3 regions of the Pantoea folii genome follow, and region 3 is predicted to be linked to each of the others. Evidence: predicted binding sites of a transcription regulator. Region 3 holds the regulator's gene; each other region holds the start of a gene.
The links. The regulator CRP, encoded in region 3, controls carbon source genes, mostly activating them, when cyclic AMP is high. The targets are predictions, from matches to a motif close to ATGTGANNNNNNTCACAT.

Region 1: cdd (cytidine deaminase) is a predicted target of CRP. The motif match lies at 1,936-1,953, and genes of this name have one in related genera.
Region 2: azuC (stress response protein AzuC) is a predicted target of CRP. The motif match lies at 1,948-1,965, and genes of this name have one in related genera.

What each region holds. Positions count from the first base shown of each region.
Region 1 covers NZ_JBWXON010000021.1:16,262-19,542, forward strand. The annotation lists gene metG (methionine--tRNA ligase) at 1-765, shown strand, start outside; gene AC1MDE_RS21045 (CidA/LrgA family protein) at 823-1,197, shown strand; gene AC1MDE_RS21050 (CidB/LrgB family autolysis modulator) at 1,190-1,882, shown strand; gene cdd (cytidine deaminase) at 2,007-2,903, shown strand; gene AC1MDE_RS21060 (NAD-dependent malic enzyme) at 3,064-3,281, shown strand, end outside.
Region 2 covers NZ_JBWXON010000019.1:22,560-25,840, forward strand. The annotation lists gene mqo (malate dehydrogenase (quinone)) at 1-290, opposite strand, end outside; gene AC1MDE_RS19980 (DUF1158 domain-containing protein) at 822-1,064, opposite strand; gene mntP (manganese efflux pump MntP) at 1,348-1,920, shown strand; gene azuC (stress response protein AzuC) at 2,039-2,116, shown strand; gene dgcN (N-acetyltransferase DgcN) at 2,364-3,281, shown strand, end outside.
Region 3 covers NZ_JBWXON010000022.1:46,031-49,311, reverse strand. The annotation lists gene AC1MDE_RS21820 (YccS/YhfK family putative transporter) at 1-1,328, opposite strand, end outside; gene crp (cAMP-activated global transcriptional regulator CRP) at 1,387-2,019, opposite strand; gene AC1MDE_RS21810 (OsmC family protein) at 2,323-2,727, shown strand; gene AC1MDE_RS21805 (phosphoribulokinase) at 2,771-3,281, opposite strand, start outside.

The DNA.
Region 1 (3,281 bases), on a different contig from region 3:
GCCTCAGAGAAGATTGGCGAAGCCTGGGCGAGCCGCGAGTACAACCGCGCGATTCGTGAAATCATGGCGCTGGCGGATATCGCTAACCGCTATGTGGATGAGCAGGCACCGTGGGTGGTGGCGAAACAGGAAGGCCGTGATGCTGACCTGCAAGCGATCTGCTCAATGGGTATCAACCTGTTCCGTATTCTGATGACCTGGCTGAAGCCGGTGCTGCCTTCACTGAGTGCGCGTACCGAAGCTTTCCTTAACACGGAATTGAGCTGGGATGCGATTGCACAGCCGCTGCTGGATCACGATGTGGCGCCGTTCAAAGCCTTGTATGGTCGTATTGAAATGGCCAAAGTTGAAGGCCTGATTGAAGCATCTAAAGAAGATGCAGCTGCGGCGAACAAGCCAGCAGTAACCGGCCCTCTGGCGGATGCGCCGATTGGCGAGGCCATCACTATCGACGATTTCGCTAAAGTTGATATGCGTGTAGCACTGATCGAGAAAGCCGAGCTGGTTGAAGGTTCTGACAAGCTGCTGCGTCTGGAGCTGGATCTCGGCGGCGAGAAGCGCCAGATCTTCTCGGGCATTCGCGCGGCCTATCCGGATCCGTCAGTGCTGGTCGGCAAGATGACCATCATTGTCGCTAACCTGGCACCGCGTAAGATGCGTTTCGGCATCTCAGAAGGCATGGTGCTGTCAGCCGGTTCCGGCGGTTCAGATCTGTTTGTGTTGTCCGTTGATAGCGGTGCACAGCCTGGAATGCAGGTGAAGTAATTGAACAAGCCGCCTTCAGGGCGGCTTTTTTATCGACCCTCTGTTGTGGAGCCTGTCGTGCTAACTGCTTGCTGGCACTATTTGCGTGCCTTTGTGATTATCTATGCCGCGCTCTATGCCGGAAACGGTATTGCAGCCCTGCTGCCGTTTACCATTCCGGGCAGTATTATCGGCATGCTGCTGCTGTTTACCTTGCTGGCGCTGCAAATCCTGCCGGTCGGTTGGGTGAAACCGGGCTGTCATTTGCTGATACGTTATATGGCGCTGCTGTTTGTCCCGATCAGTGTCGGCGTGATGGGTTATACCGATATCCTGAGCGCACAATTTGGACCGATTGTCGTCTCCTGCGTGGTAAGTACCTTTATGGTGCTGTTAATCGTTGGCCTGAGCGCCGAACGTTTGCAGCGCCCGAAGGAGCAGCCTCATGACTGACGCCTGGTGGTCACTGCCGCTCACCGTGGTGGCGTATCTGCTGGCGCGTAAGCTGGCGGCCAAAATCAATATCTCGATCATCAATCCGCTGTTGGTAGCGATGGCGATTGTGATTCCGATCCTGCTGCTCACCCATATCCCTTATAGCCGCTATTTTGCCGGCAGCACCTTCCTTAATCAGCTGCTGCAACCTGCGGTGGTCGCACTGGCCTTGCCGCTGTATGAGCAAATGCATCAGATTCGCGCGCGCTGGAAAACCATTATCAGCGTCTGTTTTATTGGCAGCATCACCGCGATGGTCTCCGGCACCGCTATTGCGCTGTGGATGGGAGCTACGCCAGAAATTGCCGCGACGATTATGCCGAAATCCGTCACCACGCCGATTGCCATGGCGGTATCCGGTTCGCTGCACGGCATTCCCGCTATTAGCGCCATCTGCGTGTTGATTGCCGGCGTGCTCGGCGCAGTGTTCGGCCATATGCTGCTAAATCTGTTTAAGGTGCACAGCAAGTCTTCACGTGGCCTGGCGATTGGCAACGCATCGCATGCCTTAGGCACGGCGCGCGCGGCAGAGATCGATTATCAGGAAGGGGCATTTAGCTCTTTGGCATTAGTGATTTGCGGCATTATCACATCGCTGCTGGCCCCCTTCCTTTTCCCGCTGCTGATGCACTGGTTGGGCTAAAACTTGCGAGAGATCTCGCAAAGTTGAAACAACTCAATCAGCTTACATTGTCATAGCGACACAGATCACATATAACCCCATAGGCGGCGCATCGCCGCTAACGCGTTAATGAGGTCATCACATCATGCATCCACGATTTACTGCTGCTTTCTCCGCCCTGCACGCTGACTTGCAAACTGCGATTCATCCTTTGCTGGATGCAGCTGATTTTGACGGCGTACTGCGCCCGCAAGACGTGGCGCGCCTGAAGCAGGAAACGGGGCTGGATGATGATGCCCTGGCGCTGGCACTGCTGCCGATTGCCGCCTGCTGTGCGGTCGCACCGGTGTCTCACTTCAATGTGGGTGCGATTTCACGCGGAGTGAGTGGTCACTGGTATTTCGGTGCCAACATGGAATTCGAACATGCGCCGCTGCAGCAAACCGTGCATGCGGAGCAAAGCGCCATTACTCATGCCTGGCTGCACGGCGAAGAGAAACTGGATGCCATCACCGTCAATTACACGCCTTGCGGCCACTGCCGTCAGTTTATGAACGAGCTTAACAGCGGCACGGCGATCCGCATCAGTCTGCCAGGTCGTGCAGTGAGTACATTGGGCGATTATCTGCCAGATGCGTTTGGCCCCGCCGATCTGAATATCACGGAACGTCTGCTGACACCGATTCATCACGGCTTCGCTCAACAAGGTGATGCTTTACAGCAGGCGGCGATTGAGGCGGCGAACAACAGTCATGCGCCCTACAGTCACAGCTACAGTGGTGTGGCCCTGCGCAGCCAGAGCGGTAACCTCTTCACCGGGCGCTATGCGGAAAACGCCGCTTTCAATCCAAGTTTGCCGCCATTGCAGGCAGCGCTGATTATGATGAACATGCGTAACGAAGCGCTGGACACGATTAAACAGGCAGTTTTAGTCGAATGTGAGGGCAGCACGTTAAGCCAGCGCGATGCCACGCGCGCTACGCTGGCGGCACTGGGCTGTGAAGATTTCTCACTTACTTTAGTTTCGAAAACATCAGTTTAGTGATCCTTTCATCGCTTTTGTGACTTTCTATTAACAAAAGCTGTACATCTGCAAGAATCCTCATAGGATCGGGCGCCAGAACTACTTCACAAGAAACAGGTCTGGCGTTACCTTTTCCCGGTGACACGTCAGAAAACACTGCAACCGGAGCAAAGACTGCATGGAACTCGACTACGAAAGTAAACGTCCGCTGTATATTCCTTACGCGGGTCCGATTCTGCTGGAATTTCCGCTGCTGAACAAAGGCAGCGCCTTCACCCTGGAAGAACGCAACGAATTTAACCTCAATGGCCTGTTACCCGAAGCCGTTGAAACCATCGAAGAGCAGGCAGAGCGTGCCTGGCGTCAGTTCCTGGATTTCAAAAACAATAACGACAA
Region 2 (3,281 bases), on a different contig from region 3:
GCAATGTCGATGCTGCCATCCGCCTTCTGCGGCGTATAGTTCAGCTCGGCCAACGCAGCGTGACCGGTCCCGGCATTATTCCAGCCATTGGAGGATTCCACCGCGACATCGTCGAGGCGTTCCACCATCTCAATCGACCAGTCCGGCTCCAGATCCTGCAGCCATGCGCCAAGGGTGGCACTCATCACGCCTGCGCCGATCAGCAGTACGTCGACATCCTTTCGTTCCTGAAGGTTTGCGCTATCCATACCAGCGGCGGCGAGCGCCAGGTTTACCGCAGTAGTACTCATGAGGCGACATCTCCTCTCTCTGTTGACCTGAAGTTCAACAGGTTCGCAGGCGAAACAGCCACGCTTCTTTCGAGCGCGTCGCGCTATTTCTCAAAGGTTAAGACTCAGGTTTAAGTCAGGGGACGATAACGGTTAACTGCACGTTATGCATATGCATTTGAATATAACATTCTCGTATCGGAATTAAACGTTTGTTTATTTTTTAAAGGCCGAAATGATTCAGCATAAGAATTAATCAGCTCGACCCCGCTGTCATAAGGGATTTTTATCCCTTAATCAGAGGGTTATGGTAATGCAGTTGTTGCGATATTGTGAGAGGAATGCACAGGGTAATGTTCGGAGAGTGAGCGGCATCACACTTTAAGTGTATGATTAATATCAATTTGTAGTGGATTGATTTTTTATGCGGTTTTTTATGTTGCGTGATATTTCCCCAGATCGTGTAAAACTAATGTTACATTTCTGTGAGTATTAAATTTTCGCCGCGTCAGACAGTGGTCAGAGGAAAAAAGCATTACGCGGCGGTGGGGATCACTGCTTAGCGAGGCGACGCCATGCAAAGCGGATGACAAAAAATTCAATCGCGCCCAGCAGCAGGAACCACAGGCAAAACACGATAGTGTAGAGCTGATTCAGGTCCTGCAAATGCAGCATCTCCTGAATCCGTCTGGATAATTCCAGGCCGAATTGCGGCGCGGGCAACAGCAGCGCGGAGAGAAAGCCCAGCAGCAGGGTTCCGCCAGGGATAATCAGCGTTTCAAACGGGTTTTTCATCGCAGGTTTCCTATCAATTAGCGCGGGCATTAGCGCATAAAAGCGTGCTGGCGTGCAATCCCTGTGCCGGGTCACCCTAAGAAAATTCTTCTATTCCATCCACTTAGCGTCATAAATAGCGCAAGTTAAGAGTTATAGCCTTTGCTATACTTAAATCCATGATTTTACTGTCTTTTTTTTGGTGATTTTGCGTGCTAGACTGCGCGCACTTTTTCATTACTGAACAATAGATGCGGAAAATCGCTCGCTTGAAGGCATTTTTCGCGGCATTGATTGAAAACCCATGACATTTATCGCAACTCTGATTCTGGCCTTTGGTATGTCGATGGACGCTTTCGCCGCAGCACTGGGCAAAGGCGCGTCGCTGCATCGCCCGAATTTCAAAGAAGCGCTGCGCACCGGCCTGATCTTTGGTGTGATTGAAATGCTGACGCCGCTGATTGGCTGGGCGATTGGCCTGGCGGCCAGTCGCTACATCATGGCATGGGATCATTGGGTGGCCTTTGCCCTGTTAACCGTTCTTGGCGGCCGCATGATGATGGAAGGTTTCCGTCAGACGGCGGATGAACCCTGCGAAGCACCACAGCGTCATGGCTTTATGGTCTTAGCATTGACCGCGGTGGCTACCAGTCTTGATGCGCTGGCGGTGGGCGTCGGCCTGGCATTCCTGCAGGTGAATATTGTGCTTACCGCGCTGACCATTGGTGCCGCTACCACCATCATGGCCACGACTGGCGTGATGGTGGGTCGCTTTATCGGTCCGGTGATGGGTAAATGGGCTGAAGTGCTAGGCGGACTGGTACTGATCAGCATCGGCTGCACCATTCTGAATCAACATCTCAACCTCTTCGGCTAACTCGGGCATCAGCATTAACCCTCTTTTTTGTGATCTGGCTCAAATTTATTTGCGTGAAAAACGCGCGTTAGTTATACTTTTCGCGTAATTCTTCAACAAATTTTGAGCCAGGTAGCCAATGAAACGCTTCTTCCGTTACGTGTTCCGTACCTATGTTGAGACCTTCAAGCATGTACCGCCCGGTGCGCTGAACTAAGTACGACAAATACCCTCGATAATCGCGGTCAGGGAACGACCTGTGGTTATCAATGATTTTCTTATCTCTCCCATCTATTTATTCCTCGAATCTACCTCCTATCAATGGTTTAGTGCCACTAACCATCAGTTTTGGATCTGGCTATAGCCTGATGTTATACCCCGCTACCAAACAAGCATTCGTCACCTCTTAACCCGCATGGAATAGTCGATTCAGACCCTCTAACCCGTCTGAAACGAGAAACATCATGCTGATCCCACAACCCTATTTATTGTTCCTTGGCGATGTCACCGACCCACTGGCTGCTAAAACCGCACGCGGCATTCACGTCTGGCGCCCAGAGCAGTGCGTTGGTGAAATTAAACTGCCTGGCTGCACCGTTAGCTTAGGTCTGGACGTGCTCGATATCGTCACGGCGAAAGAACGTGGCGCGAAAACGCTGGTACTGGGCACCGCCAATGCCGGTGGTTATCTGCCGGAGCACTGGCTCGATACCGTTAAAGGTGCGATCAAAGCAGGCATGAACGTGGCGAGCGGCTTGCACCATCGCCTGGTGGATGAGCCAGAGCTGGTGGCGTTAGCCCAGGAGTTTGGCGTTGAGCTGTTTGACCTGCGCCATATGCGTCCAAAACTGAATGTTGGCAGCGGTAAAAAGCGTACAGGTAAGCGTGTACTTACTGTCGGTACGGACTGCTCAGTTGGCAAGATGTACACCTCGCTGGCGCTGGAAGCGGCAATGCGTGAACGCGGTATGAAGGCGGATTTCCGCGCCACCGGGCAAACCGGCATTCTGGTTGCTGGTGAAGGCATCGCGATTGATGCGGTGATTGCCGATTTCATCGCCGGTGCTGTAGAAGCCCTGTCACCCGCCAATGATGCTGACCACTGGGATATCGTTGAAGGTCAGGGCTCGCTGTTCCATCCTTCTTATGCGGGCGTCAGCATGGGCCTGATTCACGGTGCGCAGCCGCACTGGCTGGTGATGTGTCACGAAATGGGCCGTCCGCACATGCGTCATTTACCGCATCAGCCGATGGTGAGTTTGAAAGATTGCGTGGAGGCCAACCTGCGCGCGGCCGATGTCACCAGCGATAATGTGCAACTGGCCGGTTTTGCCATCAACACCTCCAACTACAGCGAAGAAGAAGCTCGCGCCTATTGTGCG
Region 3 (3,281 bases):
AGCATAAACAGCAGGGTGATCGATTCGGGCACTTCGAGCCGTAGCGATCCTGCGGCGATCAGCAATCCGGCAAAGGTCCCCAGCGCACGGTGCTGGATACGCACTCGTGTGGCGCTGTAGCCATTCTGGCTGACAAACATGATGGTCATCAGAATCCAGTAAGGCTTGGGAATATTAAAGAACAGCGCCAGCGCACTGCCGAACATCAGCATCACCGAAATACGAGCCGCGGTGCGCAATGCAGCGGACTTGAGCGAAAGATAGCTGCGCAGCGCCGGGAACAGCGGCAAACGGCGCTGGCGATCGGCCATCAGGTCACGGGTGTATAAAGGTTTCTGGGTGCGCAGCACGCGGGCGATGCGGCTGAAATGGTAATAGCAGAAGTTGCCCACCGGATTGTCGGGATGCTGGCGCGCAATTTTTTCCAGCGCGCCGAGCTGCTTTTCCATGTGGAAGCGATCGGGCAATTGATGATAGAGAATGGCATCGGCCAACAGGCGCAGACGCGCAGAGATGGTTTTGGCATTCCAGCGGATCACCGCTTCGGCGTGACTCTGCTCGACCAGCTTTTGCACTTCTTCCGGCTGGTGCAGGCTCACCGAGATGTGCTCCTGCAAATCAAGCGCCACCTGGAAAGCCCGCGTCAGGCGCTTGTGGCTGTTATCGCGGCTGGCAGAGAGCATGTGCATCTGCTGATAGCAGGTGGTGATCAGGTCAACGGCTTTTTGCTGACGCGCCAGCAGCGGCGGCAGCGCTTTTTCCGGATCGGTGAGCTGCGTCAGCAAGGTGTACTTGGCATCGCAGTAATCCGCCAGTTCCCGATACAGCAGACTGAGCGTTTCGCGCATCGGCTGCTCTTTCCACAGCCAGAACCAGAACCAGTTAAACAGGCCATACCATAGCGTGCCGCCGATATACAGCAGCGGCGGCACCCACATGGGCATGCGTCCTACCAGGCTGAGGCTAAAGATGGCGGCAATCAGTGTGGCGGGCAACAAGCGACCGTGCAGCGGGCTGATTTCGCCGGTCACGCCTATCAGCAGCGGCAGCACAAACAGGATCAGCGGTAACGGAATGGCGTCACTGGTGAGAAATTGGATCAGAAAACTGGCGGTGGCAAACAGGGAGCCGCCGACAATCAGGCGTTTAAAGAAGCGTTTATGCGGGGTATCGAGACCCGCCATGTTGCAGCAGGCAGGCACTAAGGAGAACAGCAGGCCTTTTTGCAGATCGCCAAACAGCCAGCCTAGTGCCACAGGCAGGCACAGCACCAGCGTTTGCCGCAGTGCGTAGTTGACCTCAGGATGATAGATGATTCGGCGCCACATCAGCTCATCGCAAACAAAAACGGCGCGATGTTGCCATCACGCCGTGGGTGATAAGAAATTAGCGGGTGCCGTAGACGACGATGGTTTTACCGTGTGCGGAGATCAGGTTCTGATCTTCCAGCATTTTCAGGATACGACCCACGGTTTCGCGTGAGCAACCCACGATCTGACCAATCTCCTGACGTGTGATTTTGATTTGCATCCCGTCGGGGTGCGTCATCGCATCGGGTTGTTTCGCCAGATTAAGCAGTGTTTGCGCAATACGGCCCGTCACATCGAGGAAGGCAAGGTTGCCCACTTTCTCGGAGGTGACTTGCAGACGACGCGCCATTTGCGACGAAAGTCGCATTAAAATATCCGGGTTTACCTGAATCAGCTGACGGAATTTTTTGTAGGAAATTTCAGCCACTTCGCAGGCAGTCTTAGCACGTACCCAGGCACTACGTTCCTGGCCTTCTTCAAACAGGCCGAGTTCGCCGATGAAGTCTCCCTGATTGAGGTAGGAGAGGATCATCTCTTTGCCTTCTTCATCTTTGATCAGAACCGCAACGGAACCTTTCACGATGTAGTACAGCGTTTCCGCTTTCTCACCCTGATGGATGAGCGTGCTTTTGGACGGATATTTGTGAATATGGCAATGGGACAGGAACCATTCGAGTGTAGGGTCTGTTTGCGGTTTGCCGAGAACCATTCGCTATTATCCTCTGTTGTAATCGTGCCCAAAACACAGGGGGCAGTTTTCCCTGTCAGGCGGTGTAATCGTCGAGCGTTTCCAGTAAAGGAAAATTATTTCCGGGTGATTCTTAAGCTACGCTTTTGATTCTTCCCGCCTTCGTCTGTGATGACGAAAATATTTTCAGCACTGTTTGTAGCACAGCTTTTGCAAGCTGTCTTCTGTTGTCTCGCTTCAGCAACAGGCGGAAGAGTCTGGATTGCTGTTTATCAAGTGAAAGCGTACTCTGGCGGCAAAACCGCCACTTCAGGAGAAAGAATAATGCAGGCACGAGTGAAATGGGTGGAAGGGCTGACCTTTCTCGGAGAATCCTCATCAGGCCATCAGGTATTAATGGACGGTAACTCGGGTGACAAAGCGCCAAGCCCGATGGAGATGGTTTTGATGGCAGCAGGCGGCTGTAGCGCGATTGACGTGGTATCGATCCTGCAAAAAGGCCGAAATGATGTGGCTGACTGCGAGGTGAAACTCACCTCCGAGCGCCGGGAAGAAGCGCCACGTATTTTTACGCAAATCAACCTGCATTTTATCGTTAGCGGCACAGCGCTAAGCGATAAAGCGGTGGCGCGGGCCGTCGATCTGTCGGCGGAGAAGTATTGCTCGGTGGCGATCATGCTCGGCAATAGTGTGAAAATGACGCACAGTTACGAAGTGATTGAGCGATAACATAAGTGGGCGGCCAAACGGCCGCCGCTACAGAATTTCTGGATTATTCAATCCGTTTACCTTCAATCAGCCGCTGCACCAGTGGCGTCATGATTAACTCCATTGCCAGCCCCATTTTGCCGCCCGGCACCACCAGCGTGTTCATATGCGAAATGAACGAGCCCTGGATCATCGCCAGCAGGTAAGGGTAAGCAATGCCTTCCAGTCCACGGAAGTGAATCACCACAAAGCTTTCATCGAGTGAGGGAATTTCACGTGCGGCAAATGGGTTTGACGTATCCACCGTAGGTACACGCTGGAAGTTGATGTGGGTGCGCGAGAACTGCGGCGTGATGAAGTTGATATAATCCTCCATTGAACGCACCACTGAATCCATCACCGCTTCACGGGAATGGCCGCGCTCGCTGGTGTCGCGCACCAGCTTTTGAATCCACTCCAGATTGACAATCGGCACCACGCCGACCAGCAAATCGACATGCTCGGCGACGTTGTGCTGCTGTGTAACCACGCCACCGTGTAATCCTTCATAGAACAGCACGTCAGTGTTTTCCGGC